DNA from 4 places in the Neorhizobium sp. T25_13 genome. Region 1 is predicted to be linked to each of the others. Evidence: predicted binding sites of a transcription regulator. Region 1 holds the regulator's gene; each other region holds the start of a gene.

Region 1 (7,313 bases):
ATCGTTGACCAGAATCATGACGCGAAAAAGCCCGCGCTTTTGGCGCGGGCCTTCATGGCAAATATCGGATCGAAAAGCCTTAGGCTTTCAGGATGCCGCGGCCGGCATAAACGGCCTGCGGACCCAGCATTTCCTCGATGCGGATAAGCTGGTTGTACTTGGCAAGCCGGTCGGAGCGCGACAGCGAGCCGGTCTTGATCTGTCCGCAATTGGTGGCGACAGCGAGATCGGCGATCGTCGAGTCTTCGGTTTCACCCGAGCGGTGCGACATGACGGCGGTGTAGGCCGCCTTGTGGGCCGTCTCGACGGCATCGAGCGTTTCCGACAGCGAGCCGATCTGGTTGACCTTGACGAGGATGGAGTTGGCGACGCCCATCTTGATGCCGTCGCGCAGGCGGGCCGAATTGGTGACGAACAGGTCGTCGCCGACCAGCTGGCACTTGGCGCCGATCTTGTCGGTCAGGTACTTCCAGCCGGCCCAATCGTCTTCAGCCATGCCGTCTTCGATCGAAATGATCGGGTACTTGGCTGCAAGCTCGGCCAGGTAATCGGCCATGGCTTCCGGCTCGAGCGTGCGGCCCTCGCCTTCCATTTCGTACTTGCCGTTCTTGAAGAATTCGGTCGAGGCGCAATCGAGCGCCAGGCAGACGTCGTCGCCCGGCGTGTAACCGGCCTTCTCGACCGATTTCATGATGAAGTCGAGGGCTTCCGACGCGCTCTTCAGGCCCGGTGCGAAACCGCCTTCGTCGCCGACATTGGTATTGTGGCCCTGGGCCGCAAGTTCCTTCTTGAGAACGTGGAAGATCTCCGAGCCCATGCGCACGGCGTCCTTCAGCGTATCGGCGCCAACCGGCATGACCATGAATTCCTGGAAGTCGATCGGGTTGTCGGCATGGGCGCCGCCGTTGATGATGTTCATCATCGGCACCGGCAGGACATGGGCATTGGGGCCGCCGACATAACGGTAGAGCGGCAGGCCCGACGTCTCGGCAGCAGCCTTGGCGACGGCGAGCGAGACACCGAGGATGGCGTTCGCGCCGAGGCGCGACTTGTTCGGCGTGCCGTCGAGCGCGATCATCGTCTTGTCGATATGGATCTGGCTTTCGGCATCGAAACCGCCGATCGCATCGAAGATCTCGGTGTTGACGGCTTCGACCGCCTTTTCGACGCCCTTGCCGTGATAGCGCTTGCCGCCGTCACGCAGTTCAACGGCTTCGTGCGCGCCTGTGGAGGCGCCCGACGGAACGGCCGCACGGCCCATCGAACCGTCTTCCAGATAGACATCGACCTCGACGGTCGGATTGCCGCGGCTGTCGAGAATTTCGCGGGCGATGATATCGGTGATGGCGGTCAAGGGTCTCTCCCTGGGTTTGGACTTGACGTCACGAGGTCACTGAAAATGTCTCATAATCAATGACACGAAAATTACAATCGAAGCAGTTTGCGCGCTTTTTGTGGGCGGGCTCAAGCCGCCTTGGCGATGGCATCGAGCGCGAGCAGCTTTTCGAGCAGCCGCGGCATGTCCTTCAGATGCACCATGTTGGGGCCGTCCGAGGGCGCATTGTCCGGGTCCTCGTGGGTTTCCAGAAAGACGCCGGCGACACCGACCGCGACGGCTGCGCGCGCCAGCACCGGCACCATGGTGCGGTCGCCACCGGTCGAAGCGCCCTGCCCGCCCGGCTGCTGCACCGAATGCGTCGCATCAAAGATGACCGGAGCGCCGAGCGACGCCATGATCGGCAGCGAGCGCATGTCGGAGACCAGCGTGTTGTAGCCGAAGGAAGCACCGCGCTCGCAGAGCAGCACGTTCGGATTGCCGCTCTGGGTGAACTTGGCAAGCACGTTCTTCATGTCCCATGGGGCCAGGAACTGGCCCTTCTTGACGTTGATGACGCGGCCGGTCTTGGCGGCTGCGACAAGCAGGTCCGTCTGGCGGGAGAGGAAAGCCGGGATCTGCAGGATGTCGACCGTCTCGGCAACGACGGCGCATTGCTCTTCCGTGTGAATGTCGGTCAGGACCGGAAAGCCGAACTCCTTCTTGAGGTCGGCAAAGATCTCCATGGCGGTTTCGAGCCCGATGCCGCGCTTGCCGGAAATCGACGTGCGGTTGGCCTTGTCGTAGGAGGATTTGTAGACGAGGCCGATACCGAGCTTGCCGCAGACTTCCTTCAGGGCGCCTGCCATCATGAAGGCGTGGTCGCGGCTTTCCATCTGGCAGGGGCCGGCGATCAGCGACAGTTTTGCGTCCTGCGCGAAAACCACCTTGCCGTCTCCCTCGCCGACGGAGACGCTGGAATTTGCGGTAACTTCCATGAACCTATTCCTCGAAGCCGAACAAAACACCCTGGCCGGGCGCCGCCGAGACGAGAACACGGCCCTCCCGGCGGACGAATGCGACGTCATTAGCAGCAAGGGTGATCTCTGTCACGGCAAGATCGGCCGTCTTGAAGATGATCACCCGGCCGCGCAGCCCCTCGGCACCCGGCGTCGGCGGCAGGGCGAATTCCGCCTCGAGTTCGTGATCCTGCAGGATGCGAATGTGGGCATTTGCCGCCGCAAGCTCGAGCGAAGCAGCCTCTGGCTTCGCCTTCGTCATCAGCACCAGCTCGGCCAGGGGTGCGAAATCGGAGGGCGCCGATGCCGACAGAATGATCTTGCTCAGCCCCATGACCGCATTGGAATGGTGCTCCAGTTCGCCGCGATCGGCCGGCAGGGGATTGATCCGCTGGCAGGAAAACATCAGGAAGTCGGGCGCCCGGTCATCACCCGCAAAAGCCAGCCGGAAGCTTGCCTGGATTTCGGAACCGTCGGCCAAGGTCATTCCGCGGGAAAATTCCAGCACGTCGCCTGCCGAGATGCCACGCATCTTGAAACGCGCGTGATCGGCCATCGCGTCGCGCGTCGCGACAACGAGCGCCGAGAAGCCCTGCCTGTCACGTGCCTTGCGGAAGGCCAGATCGCGTGCGGTAAAAACGTTGCCGCGTTTGGCGGCAGCGCTTGCATGACGCCGATTGGCAATAGCCAGCGGCTCCAGATAGCTGCCATCCGAGAAGAACACACAAGCATTGGCTGTGCCGAAAGGATGAAAAGCGTCGGGCGCAACTGTAAAACCAAGCTTCGTGAGCCGGGAACGCGCAGCGGTAAGTCCCGCCACCGGCAGCACGAGATGATCGATTGGTCTTGCGTTCACGCGAGGGCCCCCGGAATTGGAATCGCAAAGCTAGTTTGGCAGCGGGCTCGCGCCGCGCAAGTGGTGTGGCTCGAGATATCTGGTACGCATCTATGAAGAAAAAATCATCATACTTCACAGAAATTTAGGGACTTGCAGAACACATATGGAACATATAGTGTCCGTTCTGGATTTGTTTCCGACTCTGAGGGTGCCAAAAGATGCTCACGCGCAAACAACAGGAATTGCTTCTGTTCATTCACGAACGCATGAAGGAATCCGGCATCCCGCCGTCATTCGATGAAATGAAGGATGCTCTCGACCTCGCGTCCAAGTCCGGCATCCACCGCCTGATCACCGCGCTCGAGGAGCGCGGCTTCATCCGCCGCCTGCCGAACCGGGCCCGGGCGCTCGAAGTCATCAAGCTGCCGGAAGCCTACTCGCCGAGCATGCAGCCGCGGCGTGGTTTTTCGCCCAGCGTCATCGAGGGCAGCCTCGGCAAACCGCAGCCGGTCGCGGCGCCTCAGAAACCTGCCGCCAACGACGATTCGCCGAACGCCACGACAGTTCCGGTCATGGGCCGCATCGCTGCCGGCGTGCCGATCTCGGCGATCCAGAACAACACGCACGACATCGCCGTGCCGGCCGAGATGCTCGGTTCCGGCGAACATTATGCGCTCGAGGTCAAGGGCGATTCGATGATCGAGGCCGGCATTCTCGACGGCGATACCGTGATCATCCGCAACAGCAATACGGCCAATCCGGGCGATATCGTCGTGGCGCTGGTGGACGACGAGGAAGCGACGCTGAAGCGCTTCCGCCGCCGCGGCGCCTCCATCGCCCTCGAAGCCGCCAACCCAGCCTACGAAACCCGCATCTTTGGGCCGGACCGGGTGAAGATCCAGGGCAAGCTCGTCGGCCTCATCCGCCGGTATCACTGATCATCTGCCGGAGCGGTTCCGGCAATGAACTATCGAAACCCTGGCTTCGCCAATCATAGTGGCGGTGCCGGCTCCAGGGACGGTCTGCGCCCGCCATGGCGGCACGGATCTGCCAGCGCCGAATGTCGGTCGCGCCGTTGAGGGAAATCTCCAGGGCACCCGCCTTGCGAAGCGTGGCGCCATTAATCATCAGGGCGCCGGACCGGCATTGGTCGAAGCGGGCGCGCGGCGCAATGACAAGACTGGCGGCGTCGCAGGCGGCACCCGCATAACGGCCGTCCTCGACAGCGATAACGATGCCCTTGCCCGTGCTTGCCGCACACCAGGCCGTCGGCTCGCAGGTGAAGCGGCCGACGGGCGCCTGTTTTATCCTCGACTTTGCCGTTTCCAGTTGCTGCGGGGTCAGTTCGCGGCGCTCGTTGGTTTTCTCGCCGGGCTGCTTGTCGTCGGGGGGCTTGTCCCTGGATGGCGACATTTCAGGCTTGGTGGGATCGCCGAGCAGAAGCGCCCTCTTCCATTGGCCGTAGACAAAGTCGGGCGGGCGGGCGCGATTGGTGGTCACCCCTTCCCCGTCTACAAGTGCGACCATCGTCCCGTCTTCCGAGATCAGTATATCCGGCAGCGGCATCGACCGCTCATGCCAGGAAAGCAGCAGAGCGGTCACCATCAGCGGCAGGCCTATCAGTCTCAGTCTCGTCCTCATGAGCGTCAGCAGCAGGAAACCTGCCGTCGACACGGTCAGGAACCAGGGATGCTGTCGCCCTATGCCGACATCGCCGCCCCAGGCGGCGACGTGTTTGGCGATGGCGATCACCCATCCCAGGCCGATGCCCATGAGCTTCATGAAGGGCGCATCGAGGCCGAACGGCATCAGCAGCATGCCGGCCAGCCCCGCCGGCATGACCACAAAGGAGATGATCGGCATGGCGGCGAGGTTGGCGGCAAGGCCGTAGGTGGCGATACGGTGGAAATGCTCGACCGAGAACATGGCGGTCGAGATGCCGCCGATCAGCGAGGTCACGAAGATGCCGGCCGCGAAATTCCAGGATGCCAGCACCGGCGTCACCACAGGGTGACGGAATGGCAGAGGTTCGGGATCGCGGCGTTCTGCCCTGTGTTTCCAGAGTGCGTAGCCGGCGACAAGGGCGGCGGTGGCGGCAAACGACATCTGGAAGCTCGGCCCCAATATTTCCGAGGGCGACATGGCGATGATGACCAGGGCAGACAGCGCCACATTGCGCAGGCTGATCGATGGCCGATCGAAAAGCACCGCGACCAGCATGATCGCCATCATGATATAGGCCCGCTCGGCGGAAACGCCGAAACCGGAGATCAGGTAATAGGCCGTCGCCATCATCAGGGCGCCGAGTGCGGCGATCTTCTTGACCGGATAGGCCTGGGCGAAGCCCGTGAAGACGGAAAGCACGGTGCGCACGCCGACAAAGAAGATGCCGGCGGCGAGCGCCATGTTGAGCCCGGAAATAGCGACGATATGGGCAAGGCCCGACAGTCGCAGCGCCTCGGTGGTGTCTTCGGAAATCGCCCGGCGCTCGTCGGTGACGATCGCCGCGGCAAAGGCGCCGGGATCTCCGGGCACGGTCTTCCGGATACGGGTTGCGATTGCACTGCGCAGATCGAAAAGCTGGGTTTCGACGTTCGCAATCCAGCTCCGGGTTGAAGGGGAAGCAGCCTGCTTTTTCGGCGCCCCATAGAAAAATCCAACCGCGCCGATGCCGTCGTAATAGGAAGAGAAGGCAAAGTCGTTGAGGCCAGGCAGGGCGGGTCCCGACGGGGGTGAAATGCGGGCGCGGCCGCTGATCGTCTCGCCGGTTTGGGCCGGCTCATGGCGGGACCTTGCCAGCAGAGATACACGCTGCGGTGGGCGCCTGACTTGCGGATTGGAGGTCCGCTCAATGCGGACAATATAACGCCAGCGGCCCTGGGCGTCGCTCTCCCTGCGCTCGACCACGCCGGCAAGCTCGGTGGTCACCGGCGTATCGAGAATGACGGTGGAGCGCCTCCAGGTCTCCAACTGCGCCAGCATCATGCCTGCGAGAAAGAGTGCGAGAGCGAGCGGCAACAGGTGCGTGGCACCGGACCGGTAGCGCGAGACGATCACAAATATCGCGCAGACGCAAAAGAGAAGGAAATACGGCCAGAAAGCCGGGGTCTGCGGCAGCACAAACCAACAGGCGGCCCCTGCCCCGATGACAACAGGCAGAAAAAGGAAGCCATGGCCATGGACCGTCTCCTCCTCCAGCATGGCCGGGAGACGGCGCCGCAGCCGGTCAAGGCGTCGGATCGTCGAGCGTTGAAAGGACCCGCGTGACGTGTGAACCGGCGGGCTGCGTTCGATCGCGGGAAAAAGCTCGGCCAGGTCCCGGACCTTGACTGAGTCGGATGCGCCTCCGTTTATGCGGAGATCCGGCGGCCGGGATATCAGCTTCCCTGCCTCGGCACGCGTCGGAAATGCATTTTCCTCCGGCATGAAACGCTCTATTCGCCCCACCGCCAAACATGTGGCAATGCAACCTGCGCGCTTCCTCCCCGGCCGTCAACCGACGGTTAAATATCGGGAATTCCGAGGCGCAAAAAAGGCCTGCAACAGGAAGTTGGACATCCAAGCAAACGCCGCTGCCCAATAATTTTTCGCGCTGCACAAAATGCCGTCACGACAGCTTGGCATCAGCTTTCGGATCATATAGCTAAACTGTGGACGCTTAATTCTTGTGGCGCTTTTTGGGCGCCATGCCGCCAAAAGGTTGGAGGATCAGCATGACGGATACAAGCGCAAATCTGGTAATCGGTGACAGAAAAGTCGATCTGCCGGTCAAGTCGGGCACCATCGGTCCGGACGTGGTCGATATCGGCGCTCTTTACAAACACACCGGCACCTTCACCTACGACCCGGGCTTCACCTCGACGGCGTCTTGCGAATCCAAGATCACCTATATCGACGGCGACGCGGGCATCCTGCTGCATCGCGGTTATCCGATCGAACAGCTGGCCGAGCATGGCGACTTCCTGGAAACCTGCTATCTGCTGCTTTACGGGGAACTGCCTACCGCTGCGCAGAAGAAGGACTTCGACTATCGCGTGACCCATCACACGATGGTACACGAGCAGATGAGCCGCTTCTTCACCGGCTTCCGCCGCGACGCCCATCCCATGGCCGTCATGTGCGGCTGCGTCGGGGCGCTGTC
Region 2 (7,313 bases), on a different contig from region 1:
TTCAATCCTTCGGCCGTGACAATCTCTCCGTCGCGGATCGCGACCACGCCGTCGCCGCCGAGCGTGACGACGTATGTCTGGCCGGTTTCCGCGTCCAGTTTTTTCAACATCTCCTGACGCGCCGCAGCGTTGGGAATCGGGCTTCCGGCCAGCAGTTCGAATTCCGTTTCATTGGCGACGACGATATCCGCGAGCCGGGCCAGCCGGGCCGCATCGCCGGTCAGCGGCGCCGTGTTGATCACCGTCAGCACGCTTTTGGCGCGCGCCGCCCTGAGCGCCGTCTCTACCGTCTCGGCCGGGATTTCGAGCTGCAGCATCAGGATGTCGCCGGTCTTCATGGCTTCGACGGCCGCCTCGGCCTGCGCCGTGCTTACCGTACCGTTGGCGCCGGCCACCACCGCGATCATGTTTTCGCCCGTGCCCCCCACCAGGATCAGTGCCGTGCCCGTTGGATCGGTTACGCGCGCGACCGCGGAGAGATCGACTTTGGCGTCATCGAGAAGTGCCAGCGCCGGTGTAGCGAAACCATCTTCTCCAACGGCTCCGATCATATGCACGGCGCTTCCGGCACGGCGTGCAGCGAGCGCCTGGTTGGCACCCTTGCCGCCGGCAGCCGTCGCAAAGCTTGATCCCGCAACCGTCTCGCCTGGCTGGGGTAGGCGCTCGGTCGTGGCGATGAGATCCATGTTGATGGAGCCGAGGACGGTGATCATGGCGGACCTGCGTGCTTGATTAAAAGTCGCGCGACACTGCCCGAGAGGATCACTCCTCGTCAACTACCCGCAGTTTGAGAAGACCGGTACGGCTTTCGACCACTTTCGCCTGTGGCAGGTCGCGGGCTGCCCCGGCCTCCGCCGGAGCCTCCAGTTCGAGAGCCTCGATCTTGGCGCCGCGGCGGTTGAGCTTGTCGGTGGAGGTGAGGATCTGTTCGACATCCTTCTGCGCCGCGAAGAAATGTGTCTGCAGTTTGCGGGTGCGGTCGTCGAGGCGGGAAAGATCCTCGATCAGCAGTGCCACTTCACCCTGGATGAGATGTGCCTGCTCGCGCATCCGCTGGTCCTTCAGCACGGCCTGGATGACCTGGATGGACAGCATCAGCAGCGAGGGCGAGACAATGACGATGCGGGAACGTTGCGCCTTCTGCACAGCGCTTTCGAAATGCTCGTGGATCTCCGCGAAGATCGATTCCGATGGCACGAAGAGGAAAGCCATTTCCTGCGTTTCGCCCGGTATCAGGTACTTTTCCGAGACATCGCGGATGTGAACCTCGAGGTCGCGCTTGAAGGCCTGGGCGGCGGCCCTTCTCGCTTCGGGTGCCGCAGCCTCGCGAAATGCGTTCCAGGCTTCGAGCGGGAATTTGGCATCGATCACCAAGGGCGGAGCGCCGTTCGGCATCCTGATCGTACAGTCGGGCCTGGTGCCGTTCGAGAGCGTAGTCTGGAAGCCGTAGGCGCCCATCGGCAATCCGTCGGCAATGATCGCTTCCATTCGGCCCTGGCCGAAGGCGCCGCGTGTCTGCTTGTTCGACAGGATCGCCTGCAGGCCGACGACGTCCTTTGCCAGCGTTTGAATATTGTTCTGGGCGGCGTCGATCACCGCCAGCCGTTCCTGCAGCCGCTGCAGGTTCTCGTGCGTCGACTTGGTCTGTTCGGTGATGCTAGCGCCGATCCGGTGCGTCATGCCGTCGAGCCGCTGGCTGACCGACTGGTTCAGTTCCGTTTGCCGCGTCGAAAGCGTCTCCGCCATTGCCGACAACCGACCCTGCATCTCGCTTTGCGCTCTCAGAAGTTCGGAAAGCCGGGCCTCGCCTTCCATCGCCCGCAAGGCCGCATCCTCCTGCCGCCGAAGCGATGCCCGGCGCGCCAGAAACAGCCATAACAGCAGCAATACCGCTCCACACATTACCGCCGCGACGGCAGCGCGCGGATCGTCGAAGAAACGGGAAAGGCTGGCAACAAGATTATCCATGGCGGGAAACTAACAGAATTTTGCCACTTGAAAAGATCAAAACGTGAACATTCCGCTTCCTCCGGCCGTAATTTCTATTCCTTCGGAAAAAAAGATGGGTTATGGGAAGCCATGACGATCAAGCCTCTGATTATTCTGCCTGACCCGATCCTGCGTCAGCTTTCCAAGCCGATAGAGCGTGTTGACGCCGAGCTTCTGAGGCTCGCCGACGACATGCTGGAGACCATGTATGACGCGCCGGGCATCGGCCTTGCGGCGATCCAGATCGGCGTGCCGCGCCGCCTGCTGGTCGTCGACATTGCGCGTGAGGGCGAGGAAAAGCAGCCGCAAGTCTTCATCAATCCGGAGATCGTCAAATCCTCCGACGACATCTCCGTATATGAAGAAGGCTGCCTTTCCATTCCGGAATATTATGCGGAGGTCGAACGGCCGGCGACCGTCAGCGTCAAGCATCTTGGCCGCGACGGCAAGGAATATGTGGTAGAGGCCGATGGCCTGCTCGCCACCTGCCTGCAGCATGAGATCGATCACCTGAATGGCGTGCTTTTCATCGACCATATTTCCCGCCTGAAGCGCGAGATGGTGATCAAGAAATTCACCAAGGCTGCCAAGTCCAAGGCGGTCTGAACCGTCGCTCAGGCGATCCGAGTTAAGAAGGCGCGGTCTCTTGAGACGCGGAACGTCCATGTCTCTTCGCATCATCTTCATGGGAACCCCGGAATTTTCCGTGCCGACGCTGCAGAGCCTCAAGCACGCGGGCCACGAGATCGTCGCAGTCTATACCCAGCCGCCGCGCCCGGGTGGCCGCCGCGGGCTCGATCTGGTGAAGTCGCCGGTGCATCAGGCCGCCGAACTGCTGGGCATCCCCGTTTTTACGCCGGTGAATTTCAAGGATCCGGAAGAGCGCGAAAAATTCCGCGGGCTCAAGGCGGATGTTGCCGTAGTCGTCGCTTATGGCCTGCTGCTGCCGGAAGCGATCCTGACGGGCACACAACTCGGTTGTTACAACGGCCACGCTTCGCTCCTCCCACGCTGGCGCGGTGCTGCGCCGATCCAGCGGGCGATCATGGCGGGTGACAAGAAGACCGGCATGATGGTCATGCAGATGGAAAAGGGCCTCGATACCGGCCCCGTTGCGCTGACGAGGGAAGTGGAAATCGGCGAGAACATGACGGCGGGCGAACTGCACGACAAGCTGATGCTGGTCGGTGCCCGTGCCATGGTCGAGGCGATGGAAAAGCTCCAAGCCGACGACTTGCCGCTGACGCCGCAATCGCCGGAAGGCGTGCTTTATGCCGCCAAGATCGACAAGGGCGAGACGCGTATCGATTTTTCGAAACCCGCAGCGGATGTGCATAACCACATCCGCGGTCTGTCGCCTTTCCCGGGCGCATGGTTCGAGGCGGAGATCAACGGCAAGCTGGAGCGTGTGAAGGTTCTTCTGTCGGAAATCGGCGAGGGGCAGGGCGAGCCCGGAACGGTTCTTGACGACGCACTGACCCTTGCCTGCGGCGCGGGTGCGGTGCGGCTCCTCAAGTTGCAGAAGGCCGGGGGCAAGCCCCTGGCCGCGGCGGAGTTCCTGCGCGGTACGCCGCTAGGGCCTGGCACGAGGCTCTCCTGATGCCGCGATTCCGCATGATCGTCGAATATGACGGCACGCCTTATGTCGGCTGGCAGAAGCAGAAGAACGGCCATTCGGTACAGTCGGCACTTGAAACTGCCATCCTGTCCTTGACCAAGGAGAGCGTGGTGGTCAAGGGCGCCGGCCGCACCGATTCCGGCGTTCATGCACGCGGGCAGGTGGTGCATGTCGATCTGTCGCGGTTGTGGCAGCCACACCGGCTGCGCGACGCGCTGAACGCCTATCTGGGCATGGCCAGGGAGAAAGTCGCCATCATCGGCGTGCAGGTCGTCGATGATACGTTCGACGCCCGCTTTTCGGCTGTCCGGCGATACTATCTCTACCGCATCATTTCACGCGCCGGCCCGCTGGCGCTGGATGCGAAGCGCGCCTGGTGGGTCACCAAGGATCTGGATCATGAGGTCATGCATGCCGCCGCTCAGACGCTGGTCGGAAAGCACGATTTCACGACCTTTCGTTCGGTTCATTGCCAGGCGAAAAGTCCCGTCCGCACGCTGGACATGCTGGATGTCACGCGCACCGGCGATCTGATCGAAATCCGCGCGACGGCACAGAGTTTCCTGCACAATCAGATACGCTCGCTCGCAGGCACGTTGAAACTGGCCGGTGAAGGCCGCATGACGCCGGCGGATGTCCGCGCAGCACTGGACGCCCGGGACCGCAAGGCCTGCGGGCCGGTGGCGCCGCCGGAGGGACTTTATTTCATGCGCGTCGACTATCCAGGCGACCCCGTAGAGCCCTGAGCGCTGGTCTCATCAGAGCGGATAGATTCCGAGGAAACGCTGCAGGGCTTCGGTCAACAGCATGCTCGGCACGATCAGCACGAGCACCAGCGTGGTGATCATCAGCGGCTGCGGCCCGCAGATCATCCGCATCACCCGCGACACAGCGACGATCATGACGATCAGCAGTGCGAAATGGACAAGCGCCAGGACGGTATCGAGGCTGGATGGCAACAGGAAGCGCAGGCTCAGCAGGCCGTAGAGATAGGCAAACGGAACCGAGAGCCAGTTGACGCTGACGACGACCGCCGGAAACTTTCGGGCAATGCCGAGAAGCGAGCAGAGTACGCCGGCAAGGATCAGCGGCACCAGCCAGTTGAAGATTTCCAGCATCGCCATGCGGAGGAAGAAAATTCCGCCGATCCGCGCGCCGGGCGGCATGCCTTCGAGCAGATAGTCGCGCCACCAAAGCCAGGAAATGAACGCTCCCGGCAGGCACCAGACGAACGCCCAGAACGAGCGCATCATGCCGCGATCGGAAATGTCGAGCAGGCGGAAACCCTGCGCATCGCCGCGGATCAGCAGCCAGAGACCGCTCAGATAAACTCTGACTTCAGGATAGGAGGGCAAGGCTGCCTCCCCGCAAAACGGCGAAATCACGCATCAGGTTAACGAAACCCCCATGATCTTCTCCAGTTCGCGCGCAACGATAATTTCGGCCAGAACCACAAGCCCAACGGTCGCAACTCGTATCATCACCGGGCCGCCCATGACCGTTCTCAGAATGCGCCACATGAGAAAAAGCGCCGCGATCAGAACGGTTGCCGCCAGCGCGATCGAGCCGTAGCCGGCAAGGCCTGCGAGGGCGCCATGTTGATCGGAAAGGAAGGCGAGAGGCGCCAGGATGACATAGGTCGCATAGGCGAGCGGTACGGTAAACCAGTTGCGCGCCACGACCAGAATCCGCACGAGCGGCATGAAGCGCAGAATGAAGCCGAGGGCGATGAGCGCCACGGTTGGCACGACCCATTGGGCCGCTTCGAGGACCAGCATCTTCAGGAAAAAGATGAAGGAATAGTCCTCTCGTTGAGGGAAATGGCGAAGGTATTCCATCCGCCGGAAGATCCAGCCGACAATTAGCGCCGGCGCGCACCAGGCGACTGCCCAGAACGAACGTAACACGCCCTCGTCCGAAATATCGAACGGCCGCAAACCGCGCGCATCGCCGCGGATCAGCAGCCAAAGGCCGCCGAGGTAGAGCCTGACTTCATGATAGGAGGGCATTATCGAACCAGCGGGAGATAAAGGTCCCATAGATTTGGGTAAGCGTCTCCAGATCGGCAAGTGCCACGCGCTCGTCGACCATGTGCATGGTCTGGCCGACCAGGCCGAATTCGACGACCGGGCAGTAATCCTTGATGAACCGGGCATCCGACGTGCCGCCAGTGGTGGAAAGCTTCGGCACCTTGCCGGTCACGCTCTCGACAGCGCCGGAAAGCGATGCGATCAGAGCGTTGTTGCGAGTCAGGAACACGTGGCTTGGGCGTTCCGCCCAGGTGATCTCGTAACGCGCCGGTTCCCGATCCGGGCGAAGCGGGCTGCCGACCGCCGCCGCATCCAGCCGTCGCACGATCTCCGCCTTGACGGTGTCGGCCGTCCAGGTGTCGTTGAAGCGGATGTTGAATGCGAAACCGGCCTTTGCCGGAATGACGTTGGTCGCCGGATTGCCGACATCGACCGAGGTTACTTCCAGGTTGGAGGCGGGAAATTCCGCCGTGCCGCCGTCGAAGGGCGGGTCCATCAGGGCAGATGCAAGCGGCAGGAGGCCGCGCACCGGATTGTCGGCCAGATGCGGATAGGCCGCGTGGCCCTGGACGCCGAAGACGGTGACCTTGCCAGAGACCGAGCCGCGTCGGCCGATCTTGATCATGTCGCCGAGCACATCGGGATTGGTCGGCTCGCCGACCAGGCAGGCATCCCAGGTCTCGCCCCGTTCAGCGGCCCACTTCAGCAGCTTCTCGGTTCCGTTGACCGCCGGGCCTTCCTCATCGCCGGTGATCAGGAAGGAGATCGAGCCTTTTGGCGCGCCATGTTGCTCTATATGGCGGGCGACGGCGGCGACGAAACAGGCGATACCGCCCTTCATGTCCACCGCGCCGCGGCCGAACAATTCATTGCCGACAATCTCGCCGGCAAACGGCGGCCGGCTCCACGACGTTTCATCCCCCGGCGGCACCACGTCCGTATGCCCGGCGAACATCAGATGCGGCGCATCGGTGCCGAGCCGGGCATAAAGGTTCTCGATGTCCGGCATGCCGGGCTCCGTCGCCACCATGCGCTCGACCTTGAAACCGAGCGGAAGCAGCATGGCCTCCAGCGCTGCCAGCGCGCCGCCCTCGGCGGGTGTCACCGAAGGGCAGCGGATGAGCGTCTGGAGATTGGCGATGGGATCGGCACTGGACATGGGATGGGATCAGTCGCGCAGCAGTTCGTTGATACCGGTCTTGGAACGGGTCTTTTCATCGACGCGCTTGACGATCACGGCGCAATAGAGGCCGGGGCCTGGCTCGCCGTTCGGGAACGGCTTGCCCGGCAGCGTGCCGGCGACGACCACCGAGTAGGGCGGCACTTCGCCATAGCTGATCTCGCCGGTGGCGCGGTCGACGATCTTGGTCGACTTGCCGATGAACACGCCCATGCCGAGCACTGAACCCTGGCGGACGATGCAGCCTTCGACCACTTCCGAGCGGGCGCCGATGAAGCAATTGTCCTCGATGATGGTCGGGCCTGCCTGCATCGGCTCCAGCACGCCGCCGATGCCGACGCCGCCGGAAAGATGCACGTGCTTGCCGATCTGGGCGCAGGAACCGACGGTCGCCCAGGTGTCGACCATGGTGCCTTCATCGACATAGGCGCCGAGGTTGATGAAGGAGGGCATCAGGACGACGTTTTTGGCGATATAGGCCGAGCGACGCGCGACC
Region 3 (7,313 bases), on a different contig from region 1:
CTTGCTGAGCGGCGTATCGCCGAAGGCGCGCGTCATCTGTTCGCGCATCTGAACCTGCTGGTCGGTGAAAGCCTTCATCGAGTGTTCGAGGAAGGTCGGAACCACCATCTGCATCTGGTCGCCGTAATAGGAAATCAGCTGCCGCAGGAAGGAAATCGGCAGCAGCGTGTTGCCGGTCTTCGATTCCTGTTCGAAGATGATCTGCGTCAGAACCGAATGGGTAATATCGTCGCCGCTCTTGGCGTCCTGAACGGTGAAATCTTCACCCTTCTTCACCATCTTCGCCAGGTCTTCCAGCGTCACGTAGGTGCTGGTGCCCGTGTTGTAGAGGCGCCTGTTGGCATATTTCTTGATTATGATTTCGCCTTCGGTCTTTGCCATGATTGCCTCCTGCTCCCGTCAATATGGTTTGGTCATTATCGACTGCCATGCTTCTCCCGACAGGAATGTAAGCCTAAATGACGAGGACTTACAAACGATTTGTGCGGCGCGGCGACGGGTTTGTTGCGCAGCAAACCCGTGAAATCTAACGGGCATTTTCGAAACGCCCGACGGGTTGGCAGCGGTCCCCGGCTGCCGTTTGACTCTCGGCTCAAGCTTTGCCAGTCTCGCAGGCAAATAACGGATAAGAGGAAACGTCCATGTCCAATCCATCCATCGTGATCGCAGCCGCTGGCCGTACGGCGGTCGGCTCCTTCAATGGCGGCTTTGCCAATGTCCCGGCGCATGAACTGGGTGCGGCGGCGATCAAGGGTGCGCTCGCGCGCGCCGGCGTCGAGGCGGCTGAGGTGGACGAGGTCATCCTCGGTCAGGTCCTGCCGGCGGGCGAAGGCCAGAACCCGGCCCGACAGGCGGCGATGAAGGCCGGCGTTCCGAAGGAAGCCACCGCCTGGGGCATCAACCAGCTCTGCGGCTCGGGCCTGCGTGCCGTAGCCCTCGGCATGCAGCAGATCGCGCTCGGAGACGCGAAGATCATCGTTGCCGGCGGCCAGGAATCGATGTCCATGGCGCCGCATTGCGCGCACCTTCGCGGCGGCGTGAAGATGGGCGATTTCAAGATGATCGATACGATGATCAAGGACGGCCTGACCGACGCCTTCTACGGCTACCACATGGGCATCACGGCGGAGAACATCGCCCGCCAGTGGCAGCTCTCCCGCGAGGAGCAGGACCAGTTCGCGGTGTCTTCGCAGAACAAGGCGGAAGCCGCGCAGAACGCCGGCCGCTTCAAGGACGAGATCATCCCCTATATCATCCAGACGCGGAAGGGTGACGTGACCGTCGAGAACGACGAATACATCCGCGCCGGCGCGACGCTCGATTCGATGGCCAAGCTGCGGCCGGCCTTCGACAAGGAAGGCACGGTCACGGCGGGCAACGCATCCGGCCTCAACGATGGTGCGGCGGCTGCCGTGCTGATGACGGAAGCCGAAGCCGCCCGCCGCGGCATCACGCCGTTGGCCCGTATCGTCTCCTGGGCGACTGCCGGCGTCGATCCGCAGATCATGGGAACGGGTCCGATCCCGGCCTCGCGCAAGGCGCTTGAGAAGGCCGGCTGGCGCGTTGCCGATCTGGAGCTCATCGAGGCCAACGAGGCGTTCGCGGCCCAGTCCTGCGCCGTCACCAAAGATTTGGGTTTCGATCCGTCGCTCGTCAACGTCAATGGCGGGGCGATCGCGATCGGCCATCCGATCGGCGCATCGGGTGCGCGCATCCTCAACACGCTTCTTTTCGAGATGAAGCGCCGCAACGCAAAGAAGGCACTCGCAACGCTCTGCATCGGCGGCGGCATGGGCGTTGCCATGTGCCTCGAGGCCATGTGATGCGATAGGATGATTGTGGATAATCCCGCCGGCGTTGCAAAACTTCGCGGCGGGCCTATCTCCCCGACGGAAGCATGTCCAACTAGGTAAGTATCCAGTCACATAGAAGGACCGGATCACAACTCAAAAGGGGAAGACCGCATGAGCAGGGTTGCATTGGTTTCGGGAGGAACGCGTGGGATCGGGGCAGCCATCTCCGTCGCGTTGAAGGCGGCAGGTTATCGTGTCGCGGCAAATTTTGCGGGCAATGAGGAAAAGGCGAAAGCCTTCCATGACGAGACCGGCATTCCGGTCTTCAAGTGGGATGTCTCCAGCTATCAGGCCTGCGTCGAGGGAATAGCAAAAGTGGAGGCCGAACTCGGCCCGATCGAGGTGCTCGTCAACAATGCGGGCATCACCCGTGATGGCATGTTCCACAAGATGACGCCTGAGCAGTGGAACGAGGTGGTCGGCACCAACCTGACCGGCCTTTTCAACATGACGCATCCCATCTGGAACGGCATGCGCGACCGCGGGTTCGGCCGGGTCGTCAACATCTCGTCGATCAACGGTCAGAAGGGCCAGATGGGTCAGGTGAACTATTCGGCGGCCAAGGCTGGCGATCTCGGCTTCACCAAGGCGCTGGCCCAGGAAGGCGCTTCAAAGAACATCACCGTCAACGCCATCTGCCCTGGCTACATCGCTACGGAAATGGTGCGGGCGGTGCCGGAAAAGGTGCTGAACGAGCGGATCATTCCGCTGATCCCGGTCGGGCGCCTCGGCGAACCGGAAGAGATTGCCCGTTGCGTCGTATTCCTCGCCTCCGACGATGCCGGCTTCATCACCGGTTCGACGCTGACGGCGAATGGCGGCCAGTTCTTCGCGAGCTGATCTCCGGCATTAACCTTTGAGCGGGTTTCGGCGCATCGTGGTGTGCCGAAACGGCGGTCTCTATGGTTAACAAATTGTTTTTGCACGACATCTTGCGGTGAACAAACCGCGAAACGGGTGATGTCGCCGATTCGTCGGCGATTCGTTCCGGCTTTGGCCAAGGGTTAACGGCGACGATCTCTCAGGGCAAAACAAAACCGGCGCCGATTGCTCGGGCGCCGGTCCTGAGGGACTGGATTGTTGCGCGCGATTAGCGGCAACGGGCCTCGTAACGGCGGCCGTAACGGTCGCGATAGATGCAGTAGCCGCGGCGTTCCGAGGACTGGCCGATCGCAGCGCCGACAAGGCCGCCTGCAACTGCGCCAACCGCCGCGCCACCCCAGCTATTCGTCACGGCGCCACCGATAACCGCACCCGTGCCGGCGCCGATTGCGGTGCCGCGTTCAGTTGCAGTACAGGAGGCGAGCGTGCCGATCATGCAGCCCGCAATCAGAATCTTCTTCATCATGTCAGTTTCCCTTCCCTTTGGTACACACGGCTACGCCGCTTTTAAATCCTGCCCATCAGCAGCAGGATAATGATGATAAGCACGACAAGGCCCAATCCGCCCGACGGACCATAGCCCCAGCCTCGGCTATAGCCCCAATTCGGCAACGCGCCAATGAGTAGCAGGATGAGGATGACGAGCAACACGGTTCCGAGCATGATTTTCTACTCCGCTAGACAATCCAGTATGGATTTGGCGAGGAAACGTAGCGCCGTGATTTTTGTTCCATCGGCTTGCAAACGTGTGCTCTCACGTGTGGTTAAACTGCGTTAGCCAATGTTAATGGCACCTGAACACATTCGCTTCCGAAGTCTTTACCGCGACGATTTTCTTGCGGGTCTCTCGTGATGAGACCTACCATATCTTGTGAGAACAAATAGCGAAGATAGAGATGTCTGTGATTCGTCGGCGATTCGTTCCGCCTTTGGCCTGAATCTTAATTTCGTGCTTGAAGGAGGGCGGAACAGCCTGAATCGGTTGATGAAACATTAACCATATCAATGAATTGACTCTTACGATTCTTCGTGAAAGCGCAGCTTCGGGATGAGTCACGCGGTTGTATGCATCCAATCTTGATGCAGATTCACGATGTCGTGGGGAAATCCGGAGTCGCATCAATATATAGCGGTGAACAAAAGCTGAATCTTCTTGAGTCTGCGATTCGTCTCCGATTCGTTCGCGTCTGTTCCTTTACGTTTAAAATTCGAATCGCCGAGCGTTGATTTGCGGCCTTCAGCGATCACTCTTCGGCCGCAAAACTATTCTTCAGGCTTGCGTTTGCCTGACTAGATCGCCATGTGTTGCGTGGCTTCCAGTTTTGGGCGAAGGCGCGAGACCGAAGCCGTATGTGATGCGCGGAACCAGGCATTGAATTTCCAGCCCATGATGCTCAGCGGGCGCGGCGTCACCGCCGTCCTCGGACCCACCAATACCGGCAAGACCCATTATGCCATCGAGCGCATGGTGGCGCATGGCACCGGTGTGATCGGCTTGCCGCTTCGGCTGCTGGCGCGGGAGGTCTATACGCGCCTCGTCGAGAAGGTCGGTGCCTCGCAGGTGGCGCTTATCACCGGCGAGGAAAAGATCACTCCGCCCAACGCCCGCTTCTCCGTCTGCACCGTCGAGGCCATGCCACGCGAGACGAAAGCCTCGTTCGTCGCGATCGACGAGGTACAGCTCGCGGGGGATCTGGAACGCGGCCATATCTTTACCGACCGTATCCTGCATCTGCGCGGCCGCGATGAAACGCTGCTTCTGGGGGCGGCGACCATGCGGCCGATCCTCGAAAGGCTGTTGCCAGGGATAACCGTCGTCGAGCGGCCGAGGCTCTCGCAGCTCTTCTATTCCGGGCAGAAGAAGATTACCCGCCTGCCGCAGCGGTCCGCGATCGTGGCGTTTTCAGCCGACGAGGTCTATGCGATCGCCGAGCTTATCCGCCGCCAGCGCGGCGGCGCGGCGGTGGTGCTGGGTGCGCTCAGCCCGCGTACCCGCAACGCCCAAGTCGGCCTCTACCAGTCCGGCGACGTCGAATATCTCGTTGCGACGGATGCGATCGGCATGGGGCTCAATCTCGATGTCGATCACGTGGCATTCGCCCAGGACCGGAAATTCGACGGTTATCAGTTCCGCAGTCTCAATCCGGCAGAACTGGCGCAGATCGCCGGCCGCGCCGGGCGGCATGTGAGGGATGGGACGTTCGGCGTGACGGGGCAGGTCGCGCCTTTCGAGGACGAATTGGTCGAGCGAATCGAAAGCCACCACTTCGATCATGTCAAAGTGCTGCAATGGCGCTCGAAGGCCCTCGATTTTTCGTCGCTCAAGGCTCTGCGGGAAAGCCTCGATGCGTCGCCGACGCTGCAAGGATTGACACGGGCGCTTCCCGCGACGGACAGCCAAGCCTTTGATTATCTTTCGCGTTATCCCGAAATTAAGGACATCGCGACGACTCCCCAGCGGGTGGAGAAGCTCTGGGAGGCCTGCGCGTTACCGGACTATCGACGAATTGCGCCGGCGCAGCACGCCGACCTTATTTCGACTCTTTTTTCCGATCTTGTACGCTTCGGGACGGTGAATGAAGAATTCATGGCGGAACAGGTCCGCCGCGCCGACCGCACCGATGGTGAAATCGACACATTGTCGGCCCGCATAGCGCAGATTCGGACCTGGACCTACGTCTCTAATCGCCCTGGTTGGCTTGCCGATCCGACACACTGGCAAGAAAAGACACGGGAAATAGAGGATAGGTTATCGGACGCGCTACATGAAAGGTTGACGAAACGCTTTGTTGATCGCAGGACATCTGTGCTCATGAAGCGCCTGAGAGAGAATGCGATGCTGGAAGCTGAAATCAGTGTGAATGGCGATGTCTTTGTAGAGGGACATCACGTCGGGCAATTGGCCGGTTTCCGGTTTACGCCCGTTTCGGGAACCGAGGGGCCCGACGCCAAGGCGGTGCAGGGTGCCGCTCAGAAAGCGCTGGCGCTCGAATTCGAGGCGCGGGCCGCGAGGCTTTATGCCTCCGGCAACAGCGATCTGGCGGTCGGCTCCGACGGGTCCGTTCGCTGGCTCGGCGAGCCCATCGCCCGTCTTGCGCCGACCGAGCATGTCATGCGGCCGCGCGTCATCCTGCTCTCCGACGAGCAGCTGACCGGCAATGCCCGCGAACATGTGCTCGCCCGCCTCGAGCGCTTCGTCAACCATCACATCGCCACGGTTCTGAAGCCGCTCGACGATCTGTCGCGCGCCGAAGACCTGCAGGGCCTGGCCAAGGGCCTCGCCTTTCAGCTCGTCGAAAGTCTCGGCGTACTGTTCAGGCGCGACGTCGCGGACGACGTGAAGTCGCTCGATCAGGATGCGCGCGCCTCGATGCGTCGCTACGGCATCCGTTTCGGCGCCTATCACGTCTTCATGCCGATGCTTCTGAAGCCGGCACCGGCGGAGCTCATCACGCTCCTCTGGGCGCTGAAGAACGACGGCCTCGACAAGCCCGGTTACGGCGATCTCATCCCGGCGCTTGCCGCAGGGCGCACTTCGGTAGTCGCCGATCCGACGTTCGAACGGATGTTCTACAAGCTTGCGGGTTTCCGCTTCCTCGGCAAGCGCGCCGTGCGTATCGACATCCTGGAACGACTTGCCGATCTCATCCGTCCACTCCTGCAGTGGAAGCCGGGCTCGACGCCGCGTCCGGAAGGGGCATATGACGGCCGCCGCTTCACCGCCACGACCGCGATGCTCTCCATTCTCGGCGCGACGCCGGACGATATGGAAGAAATTCTCAAGGGCCTCGGATATCGTGCCGACGCCGTGAAGCCGGAAGAAGCGCAGGCATTCCTGGCGGGCCAGGATGCAGGTTCCGTGAGCGCTGTTCCTGCAGCCGCTTCGGCGTCGGCAGGAGACGCGCCGGAAGCCTCCGACGGCGATGACGCCGATGCGAGCGACGCTTCGGCCGAGACAACGGCAGAAACCCCTTCGGCAGACGTTGCGCCTGAAACCGCCCCGGCAGAGGCCGTGGCTGATGCTGCGCCGGCTGAGACGGCTACTGCTGAACCGGTTGCTTCGGAAGAAGCTCCCGCTGAGCAGGCTGCGGCTGAAGACGTCACGGACGAGGCAAAGGCTGCCGAGACTGGAGAGCCGAAGCCGGTCCTGCTGTGGCGTCCGGGCGGCGGTCGTGAAAACAACCAGCGCGGCGGACGCCCTCAGCAGCATGGCGATCGCCGTGGCCATGGCGGCCAGCGCAACAATGCCGGTGGCGAAGCCGGCCAGCCGGCCCAGGGCCGTCGTGATGAGCGTCGCGACGGTGGTGGCGAGCGGCGTGATGCGCGCCCGGCCGGCGAACGTGGTGGCGAGCGCAGCGGTGGTGAACGCAAGGATGGCGGTAAGCCGAACCGCGACAACAACCGCCGGCCAGATAACAACAATACCAACAACCGCGGGGGCGATCGCCCCAACCGCGGGGAGCGCCACGAAGGTGGCCCGCGTCCGGACCGCAACGACCGCGGCAAAGGGTCGCAGCCTGCGCGCTTCGAGGCCAAGCCGCCCCGCAAGGAGAAGCCGATCGATCCGGATTCGCCCTT
Region 4 (7,313 bases), on a different contig from region 1:
ATCTTGCGGTTTGGCATGGATCAGGAGGTGCCTGCCAGCGACGGCGGAAGGGGAGGTGGCAAACCCTAACGCGAGTTTGGCGGAATTCCCCGGCTTTTTGAATGTTTGCTCCACCCATTCTTAAAGGGCTGCGTGCTAAACGGGTTTTCGCCGCTGGTAGAAGCATCTGCGGTCCCCATTTCTTAAGGATTCACAGATGAAAAAAGCTCTCCTGATTGCCATGCTCGTCATGGCCGCTCCCATGCTGGCCGAGGCGAAAACACTCAAGTTCCCGAGCGATGCTCCGATCGCCAGCATCAAGATCCCCGACAGCTGGAACCCGAAGGAAACCGACACCGGCGTCGATGCTACGTCCAGCGACGACGCCGTCTATCTTTCCGCCGATGTCGCGGAGCTGAAGTCGATGGACAAGACCGTTACGGACGCCATCGATTTCCTGAAGGAGGTTGGCGTCACCGTCGATCCCAAGACGCTGAAGGAAACTCCGGTCGAGGAGTTCAACGGCATGCAGATGACCACGCTCGATTGGGACGGCAAGGACGAGAGCGGCCCGGTAAGCGTCGGGCTTGCGCTGATCCAGACGTCGCCGACCAAGGGCCTCGTCGTCACCTATTGGGGAACCAAGGGCGACGAGGAAAAGCACCAGAAGGAACTGGTCGACATCCTGTTGTCGATCAAGCCGATCGGTAAGTGATACGGACAAGCGGCGGCGATTGTTTCGCCGCCGCTTTCAGTTTCGTTGAACTGAACGGGCGAAAAAATCAGCCGATGAAATCGTGGATGATGCGGGCGACCTCGTCCGGCATTTCGAGCTGCAGCATGTGGCTGCTCGGCACTTCCATGGATGCCCAGGACGGATCGGCGCCAACCCTAGCGTAGATGCCGGAAAAGATCTTCGACTGGTCGATATTGGCCGAGACGTAAAGCCTTTTCGTGATCTTCCGATAATCACCCGACAGCTTGATCTTCTGGATCATCGTCGCGAACGGCTGCGGCGAGCGGCTGGCCATGTAGTGGCGCAGATGTTCCGGCACGCGGGTCGCGTGACGGGCAGGCGGCGGCACCGCAACGCCGCCGAGTTCGCCGGCCATGGCGAGGTTGGCCATCGCCACTTCCGGGCCGAGCAGATCGAGCGCCGACTGGCCGTTTTCCGGCAGGAAAGCGTCGAGATAGGTCAGCGTGCGGATGCGGGCCGCGAAACGATCGGCGACGCCCGTAATCACCATGCCGCCATAGGAATGGCCGACGAGGTCGAATTCCTCCAGGCCCTCCGCTTCGACAAGGCCGCAGACATCGCCGATATGGGTGTCGAGATTGATGGCGCCCGAAAAGAGGTGAGTGCGTTCACCGAGCCCGGTGAGGCTCGGCACGAAAACCTGGTGACCCATGCCCCGCAGAATATCGGCAACCGGCGTCCAGCTCGCGCTCGAACCCCAGGCACCCTGCACCAGAACGATTTTGCGACTAACCATTCATCCCCTCCCGTCTGAACGATGCCGGTTGTTTCCCATCCGGGTCGGGTGGAGTCAATGCGACAGGCGAGGGGACAGGCGGCCCTGTATCTCGCTGGTCGTCACCTTTTGGAATCGCTTAGTTACCGCCACATGCCACGCATGCGGGCGGTGACGTCGATGCGGACCTGGTGGCGGGCCTGGCGTTCGGCGTCGGTCATCTGGGCGACGACCGGCCAGGCGGCGGTTTCGAAGAATTGCAGCAAGGTCGCCGGGATGAAGCGGGTGCGGGCGGCATAGACGTGGCGGTCGCCCTGCGAGGCCTGGCCGTGCACGAAGAAACGCTGCGGCGTCATCAGGTGCAGGTGGTCCTTCGCCCGCGTCATCGCGACGTAGAGGAGGCGGCGTTCCTCCTCGATCTCGGCGGTGGAGCCGACGCCGAGGTCGGAGGGGATGCAGCCATCGACGCAGTTTAACAGGAACACCGAGCGCCATTCCTGGCCCTTGGAGGAATGGATGGTCGAGAGGATGAGATAATCTTCGTCGAGCAGAGGCGTGCCGGATTCGGCGCTGGTCGCATCCGGCGGGTCGAGGGTCAGTTCGGTGAGGAACCGTTCGCGGGAGGCATAACCCGAGGCGATCTGTTCGAGCTGCAGCAGGTCGGCCTTGCGGGTCTCGGCGTCCTCGTGGATGCGGATGAGATGCGGCTCGTACCATTGGCGGGCAAGGCCGATCTCGGACGGCCAGCCTTGGCCCCTGCGGATGGCGGCGAGCATGTCGACAAAGGCCGGCCAGTCGACACCGGAACGCGGCGGGGCCGGGATTTCCTGGAGGGCTGCGAGCGGTTCGGGATCGGCGGCGATCGCATCGAGGATTTTTCCGGCCGTCTGCGGGCCGATGCCGGGGATCAGCTGCATCAGCCGGAAGCCGGCGACGCGGTCGCGCGGGTTCTGGGCGAAACGCAGCGCCGCCAGCAGGTCCTTGACATGGGCGCTGTCGAGGAATTTCAGGCCGCCGAACTTCACGAAGGGGATGTTGCGGCGGGTGAGCTCGACTTCGAGTGGGCCGGAATGGTGGGACGCGCGGAACAGCACGGCCTGGCTCTTCAGCGTCATGCCGGTTTCGCGGTTTTCGAGGATCTTTTCGACGATGTAATTGGCCTGCTCGGTCTCGTCCTTGACGGCGACGAGGCGGGGGCGCTCCTCCGACTGGCGCTCGGTCCAGAGGTTCTTGGTAAAGCGCTCGCGGGCAAGATCGATGACGCCGTTGGCGGCGGCCAGAATCGTATTGGTCGAGCGGTAGTTGCGGTCGAGCGTGACGATATTGGCCGGCGGATCGAACGTGTTCGGGAAATCGAGGATGTTGCGGATCGTCGCGGCGCGAAAGGAATAGATCGACTGGGCGTCGTCACCCACCACGGTCAGGCCGATGCCGCCGGGCTTCATCGCCATCAGGATCGACGATTGCAGGCGATTGGTGTCCTGGTATTCGTCGACGAGGACATGATCGAAACGGCCGCCGACATCCTGCGCAATCGCCGGCTCGCTCATCATCTGCGCCCAGTAGAGCAGTAGGTCGTCGTAATCCAGCACGTTCTGGGCCTGCTTGGCCTCGACATAGGAGGCGAACAGTTCGCGCAGCTGCGGTTCCCAGGCGGAGCACCAGGGGAAATTAAGTTTCAGCACCTCGTCGAGCGGCGTTTCAGAATTCACCGCACGGGAATAGATCTGCAGACAGGTGCCTTTGGTGGGAAACCGGTTCTCGGTCTTCGAGAAGCCGAGTTCGTGGCGCACCAGGTTCATCAGGTCGGCGGAATCTTCGCGGTCGTGGATGGTGAAGTCATGGTCGAGGCCGATCTGTTCGGCGTAGAGGCGTAGCAGCCGGGCGCCGATGCCGTGAAAGGTGCCGGCCCAGGCGAGCGCATCGGTCATGATGCCGGCATTTGCGCCCAGAACCTGCGCACAGATGCGCTCGACGCGGCGGCCCATTTCCGAAGCCGCGCGGCGGGAAAAGGTCATCAGCAGGATGCGGCGTGGATCGGCGCCCGAGACGATCAGGTGCGCGACACGATGGGCAAGCGTGTTGGTCTTGCCGGAACCGGCGCCGGCGATGACCAGCAAAGGCCCGGCCGGACCGCCTTTGGGCACGTCCGAGCCGTGCTCGACCGCACGCCTTTGCGCATCATTCAGCTTTTCCAGATAAGCAACAGCCATGCCCGTTCCCGATGTGTTCGAATTAGCCATAGCTGATTCGTGGGCCTGCGCGGAAATCCGCTTCGGCACTTCTGCGGCAAGTCGCTAACTTGCCCGCGGGCCGGAAGATTGCGACGATGCGGCCGGCGGCAATTTCCGCCCAAGTACAATTTGCACACCACGGCCCGGTGCCGCGATCAATTCGCGTCTCCTGCTGTATCTGTTTGTATTTAAAACGTAAATCACGCCTTTGTTACGCCTGTCGTGGAAATAAACTTGACCACAAATCTCTGCTTTGGTTATGACGGGCTCGTCAAATTCCTGACTCTCTTGCGGAGGCGATCTTGAAAGCTTCATTCACCTTGGCCGCGGGCGCTGCCCTGGCTTTTTCCGTTCTGTCCCTATCGTCGCCGGCTTCGGCGCAGGTGGCCGACAGTCTCACCATCTATAACGCCCAGCACGAAGGGCTGACCAAGGAATGGGTGAAGGCCTTTACGGAAGAGACCGGCATCGCGGTCACCATCCGCCAGGGCAGCGACCTCGAAATCGCCAACCAGATCGTCCAGGAAGGCGCCAATTCGCCGGCCGACGTGTTCCTCACCGAAAATTCGCCGGCCATGGTGCTGGTCGACGGCAAGGGCCTTTTCGCGCCGGTCGACAAGGCGACCCTCGACCAGGTTCTGCCGGGTTTCCATCCAGCCAACGGCAACTGGGTCGGCATCGCTGCCCGCTCGACGGTTTTTGTCTATGACAAGACCAAGCTGACGGAAGACAAGCTGCCGAAGTCGATGCTCGACCTTGCCAAGCCGGAATGGAAGGGCCGCTGGACGGCATCTCCGTCGGGCGCTGATTTCCAGGCGATCGTCGGTGCGCTGCTGCAGCTCAAGGGCGAAGAAGCGACCGCTGCCTGGCTGAAGGGCATGAAGGAAAATGCGACCCCGATCCGCGGCAACTCGACTGCCATGAAGGCGGTCAATGCCGGCCAGTTCGAAGGCGCGCTGATCTATCACTACTACTATTTCGGCGACGTCGCGAAGACCGGCGAGAACACCAAGAACATCGGCATGCATTATTTCAAGAACCAGGATCCGGGCGCTTTCGTGTCAATCTCAGGCGGCGGCATCCTCGCCTCCTCCAAGCACAAGGAACAGGCGCAGACCTTCCTGAAGTGGGTCACCGGCAAGGGCGGCCAGAAGATCTTGCGCGACGGTCCCGCCTTTGAATACGCCGTTGGCAAGGGCGAGGCTTCCAACAAGATGCTGACCCCGATCGCCGACTTGGCAGCCCCGAAGGTCGAGCCTTCGACCCTCAACAACGCCAAGGTCACCGACATGATGACCGCCGCCGGCCTGCTCTAAAAAGCGGCCGATAACAGTTGCACGGAGACATCGCAGGGCGTACCTGCGATGTCTCGTATTTTCGGACCGGCAATGACTTCCACCACAGATACCAGGATCTCCATCGCGCCGCGACACCGCCTGCCGGCGGCGTCGTCCTGGACGCTGACGATCGCGGTCGTGGTGGCCTTGCTGGCGCTCCTGCCGCTCGGCTTCGTGCTGTGGGCAACGGTGGTGACCGGTTGGGAGATGGCCTCGCAGCTGATCTTCCGCTCGCGGGTCGGCGATCTGCTGGCCAATACGGTCCTGCTCGTCGTCTTCACCATCCCCATCTGCGCCGTGCTCGGCGTCGCGCTCGCCTGGCTGACGGAACGCAGCGACCTGCCGGGCGCGCGGTTCTGGTCCTGGCTCTGCGTCACGCCGCTTGCCGTGCCCGCCTTCGTGCATTCCTATGCCTGGATCGGGATGTGGCCCGGTTTCAACGGCCTTCCCGCCGGTGTTGCGATCTCGGTCGTCGCTTACTTCCCCTTTCTCTATCTTCCGCTTTCCGCCGCCTTCCGGCTTCTCGATCCGGCTCTGGAGGATCAGGCGGCCTCGCTGGGGCTGGCGCCCTTCGCCGTCTTCCGGCGCGTCGTGCTGCCGCAGCTCCGGCTTGCTCTTTGCGGCGGCGCGCTGCTGATCGGCCTGCATCTGCTGGCCGAATACGGGCTGTTTGCGATGATCCGCTTCGATACGTTCACGACCGCCATTCTCGACCAGTTCCAATCGACCTATAACGGTGTCGCCGCCTATATGCTGGCGCTGGTGCTGGTGCTCTGCTGTTTCGTGCTGCTCGGCCTCGAAGCTTCGCTGCGCGGCCACAGCCGCTATGCGCGGCTCGGATCAGGCGTCGCCCGCCGGCCGAAGATCGCCCGGCTCGGCAAATGGAAATACGTCGCCCTCCTTCTGCCGGCTGCGACCGCCGCCTTTGCGCTCGGCATTCCGGTGCTGACGCTCGGTCGCTGGCTGATCGCCGGTGGTGCCGGCGTGTGGCGGATCGACGAGGTCGGGCTGGCGCTGTGGCAGACGCTGGTCATCTGCCTGGTCGGCGGGCTTGCGACGACCGCCGCCGCCGTGCCGATCGCCTGGCTCTCCGTGCGCCGGCCGACCCGCGCCAGCCGCTTCCTCGAAGGCTGCTATTATCTCGCGAGCTCGATGCCGGGCGTCGTTGTGGCGCTGGCGCTCGTCACCATCACCGTGCGGGCCATGCTGCCGCTCTACCAGAGCGTTGCCACCATCGTGCTTGCCTATGTGGTGATGTTTCTGCCGCGGGCGCTGGTGAGCCTGCGGGCCAGCATTGCGCAGGTGCCGGTCGAGATCGAACAGGCAGCCGCGAGTCTTGGCCGGTCGCCGGGCAACGCGCTGCTTGCGACGACGATCCGGCTTGCCGCACCGGGGGCTGCGGCCGGCGTTGCGCTTTCGTCGCTCGGCATCATGAACGAGCTCACCGCCACCCAGATGCTGGCGCCGAACGGCACCCGTACGCTCGCCATGGCCTTCTGGGCGCTGACCGGCGAGATCGATTATGCCGGTGCCGCGCCTTATGCGGTGCTGATGGTCGCCTTCTCGCTGCCGCTCACCTTTCTTCTCCATCACCAATCGAAAAAGATCGCCGGGCGATGACGCTGCTTACCCTGACCTCCCTGCGCAAACAGTATGGCTCCGTCGCAGCCCTCGACGGGATCGACCTGTCGGTGACAGCCGGCAGCCGCACGGCGATCGTCGGTCCGTCCGGATGCGGCAAGACCACGCTTCTGCGCCTGGTCGCCGGCTTCGATGCCCCGGATGAAGGCCGCATCGTGTTCGGCGGCCAGACGCTCGCCGACGGCTCGTCCCAGGTGCCGGCGCACAAGCGCGGCATCGGCATTGTGGCGCAGGACGGCTGCCTGTTTCCGCATCTGACGATCCGGCAGAATATCGGTTTCGGGCTGGAGGCGGAGGCCTCGGTCAAGAATGCTCGCATCGCAGAGCTGATGGACATGGTCGGGCTCGACGCGGCCATGCTCTCCCGCAAGCCGGACCAGCTCTCAGGCGGCCAGCAGCAGCGCGTGGCGCTTGCGAGGGCCTTGGCACGCAAGCCGAGGCTGATGCTGCTCGACGAGCCCTTCTCGGCGCTGGATACGGGTCTGAGAGCTGCGACCCGCAAGGCAGTGACCGACGTGCTGACGGCCGCCGGCATCACCACGCTTCTGGTGACCCACGACCAGGGCGAGGCGCTCGCCTTTGCCGACCAGGTGGCCGTGATGCGGGCGGGGAAATTTGCGCAGGTCGGCTCTCCGCGCGAGGTCTATTCA

Evidence for each region. Region 1 encodes LexA, which represses DNA repair genes until DNA is damaged. Its sites were predicted from a motif close to TGTTCNNNNTGTGTTCNG; they were not measured.
Region 2: a site for LexA is predicted at 2,001-2,018, ahead of C5J22_RS13310 (DNA recombination protein RmuC). Genes of this name have one in related genera too.
Region 3: a site for LexA is predicted at 4,028-4,045, ahead of C5J22_RS27550 (helicase-related protein). Genes of this name have one in related genera too.
Region 4: a site for LexA is predicted at 3,668-3,685, ahead of C5J22_RS09730 (ATP-dependent helicase). Genes of this name have one in related genera too.

Annotation. Positions count from the first base shown of each region.
Region 1 covers NZ_PVBI01000002.1:631,938-639,250, reverse strand. Annotated here, with positions in the region: gene eno (phosphopyruvate hydratase) at 80-1,354, opposite strand; gene kdsA (3-deoxy-8-phosphooctulonate synthase) at 1,465-2,313, opposite strand; gene C5J22_RS06720 (VOC family protein) at 2,318-3,190, opposite strand; gene lexA (transcriptional repressor LexA) at 3,391-4,110, shown strand; gene C5J22_RS06710 (ComEC/Rec2 family competence protein) at 4,091-6,292, opposite strand; gene gltA (citrate synthase) at 6,886-7,313, shown strand, end outside.
Region 2 covers NZ_PVBI01000005.1:113,727-121,039, reverse strand. Annotated here, with positions in the region: gene C5J22_RS13315 (ribokinase) at 1-713, opposite strand, end outside; gene C5J22_RS13310 (DNA recombination protein RmuC) at 763-1,968, opposite strand; gene def (peptide deformylase) at 2,080-2,595, shown strand; gene fmt (methionyl-tRNA formyltransferase) at 2,654-3,589, shown strand; gene truA (tRNA pseudouridine(38-40) synthase TruA) at 3,589-4,353, shown strand; gene C5J22_RS13290 (hypothetical protein) at 4,366-4,962, opposite strand; gene C5J22_RS13285 (hypothetical protein) at 4,996-5,616, opposite strand; gene dapE (succinyl-diaminopimelate desuccinylase) at 5,600-6,796, opposite strand; gene dapD (2,3,4,5-tetrahydropyridine-2,6-dicarboxylate N-succinyltransferase) at 6,806-7,313, opposite strand, start outside.
Region 3 covers NZ_PVBI01000017.1:59,963-67,275, reverse strand. Annotated here, with positions in the region: gene phaR (polyhydroxyalkanoate synthesis repressor PhaR) at 1-381, opposite strand, end outside; gene C5J22_RS27570 (acetyl-CoA C-acetyltransferase) at 642-1,823, shown strand; gene C5J22_RS27565 (beta-ketoacyl-ACP reductase) at 1,965-2,693, shown strand; gene C5J22_RS27560 (YMGG-like glycine zipper-containing protein) at 2,944-3,201, opposite strand; gene C5J22_RS27555 (DUF3309 family protein) at 3,243-3,398, opposite strand; gene C5J22_RS27550 (helicase-related protein) at 4,123-7,313, shown strand, end outside.
Region 4 covers NZ_PVBI01000003.1:529,969-537,281, reverse strand. Annotated here, with positions in the region: gene C5J22_RS09740 (histidine kinase) at 197-694, shown strand; gene C5J22_RS09735 (alpha/beta fold hydrolase) at 762-1,472, opposite strand; gene C5J22_RS09730 (ATP-dependent helicase) at 1,595-3,664, opposite strand; gene C5J22_RS09725 (iron ABC transporter substrate-binding protein) at 3,988-5,001, shown strand; gene C5J22_RS09720 (iron ABC transporter permease) at 5,074-6,642, shown strand; gene C5J22_RS09715 (ABC transporter ATP-binding protein) at 6,639-7,313, shown strand, end outside.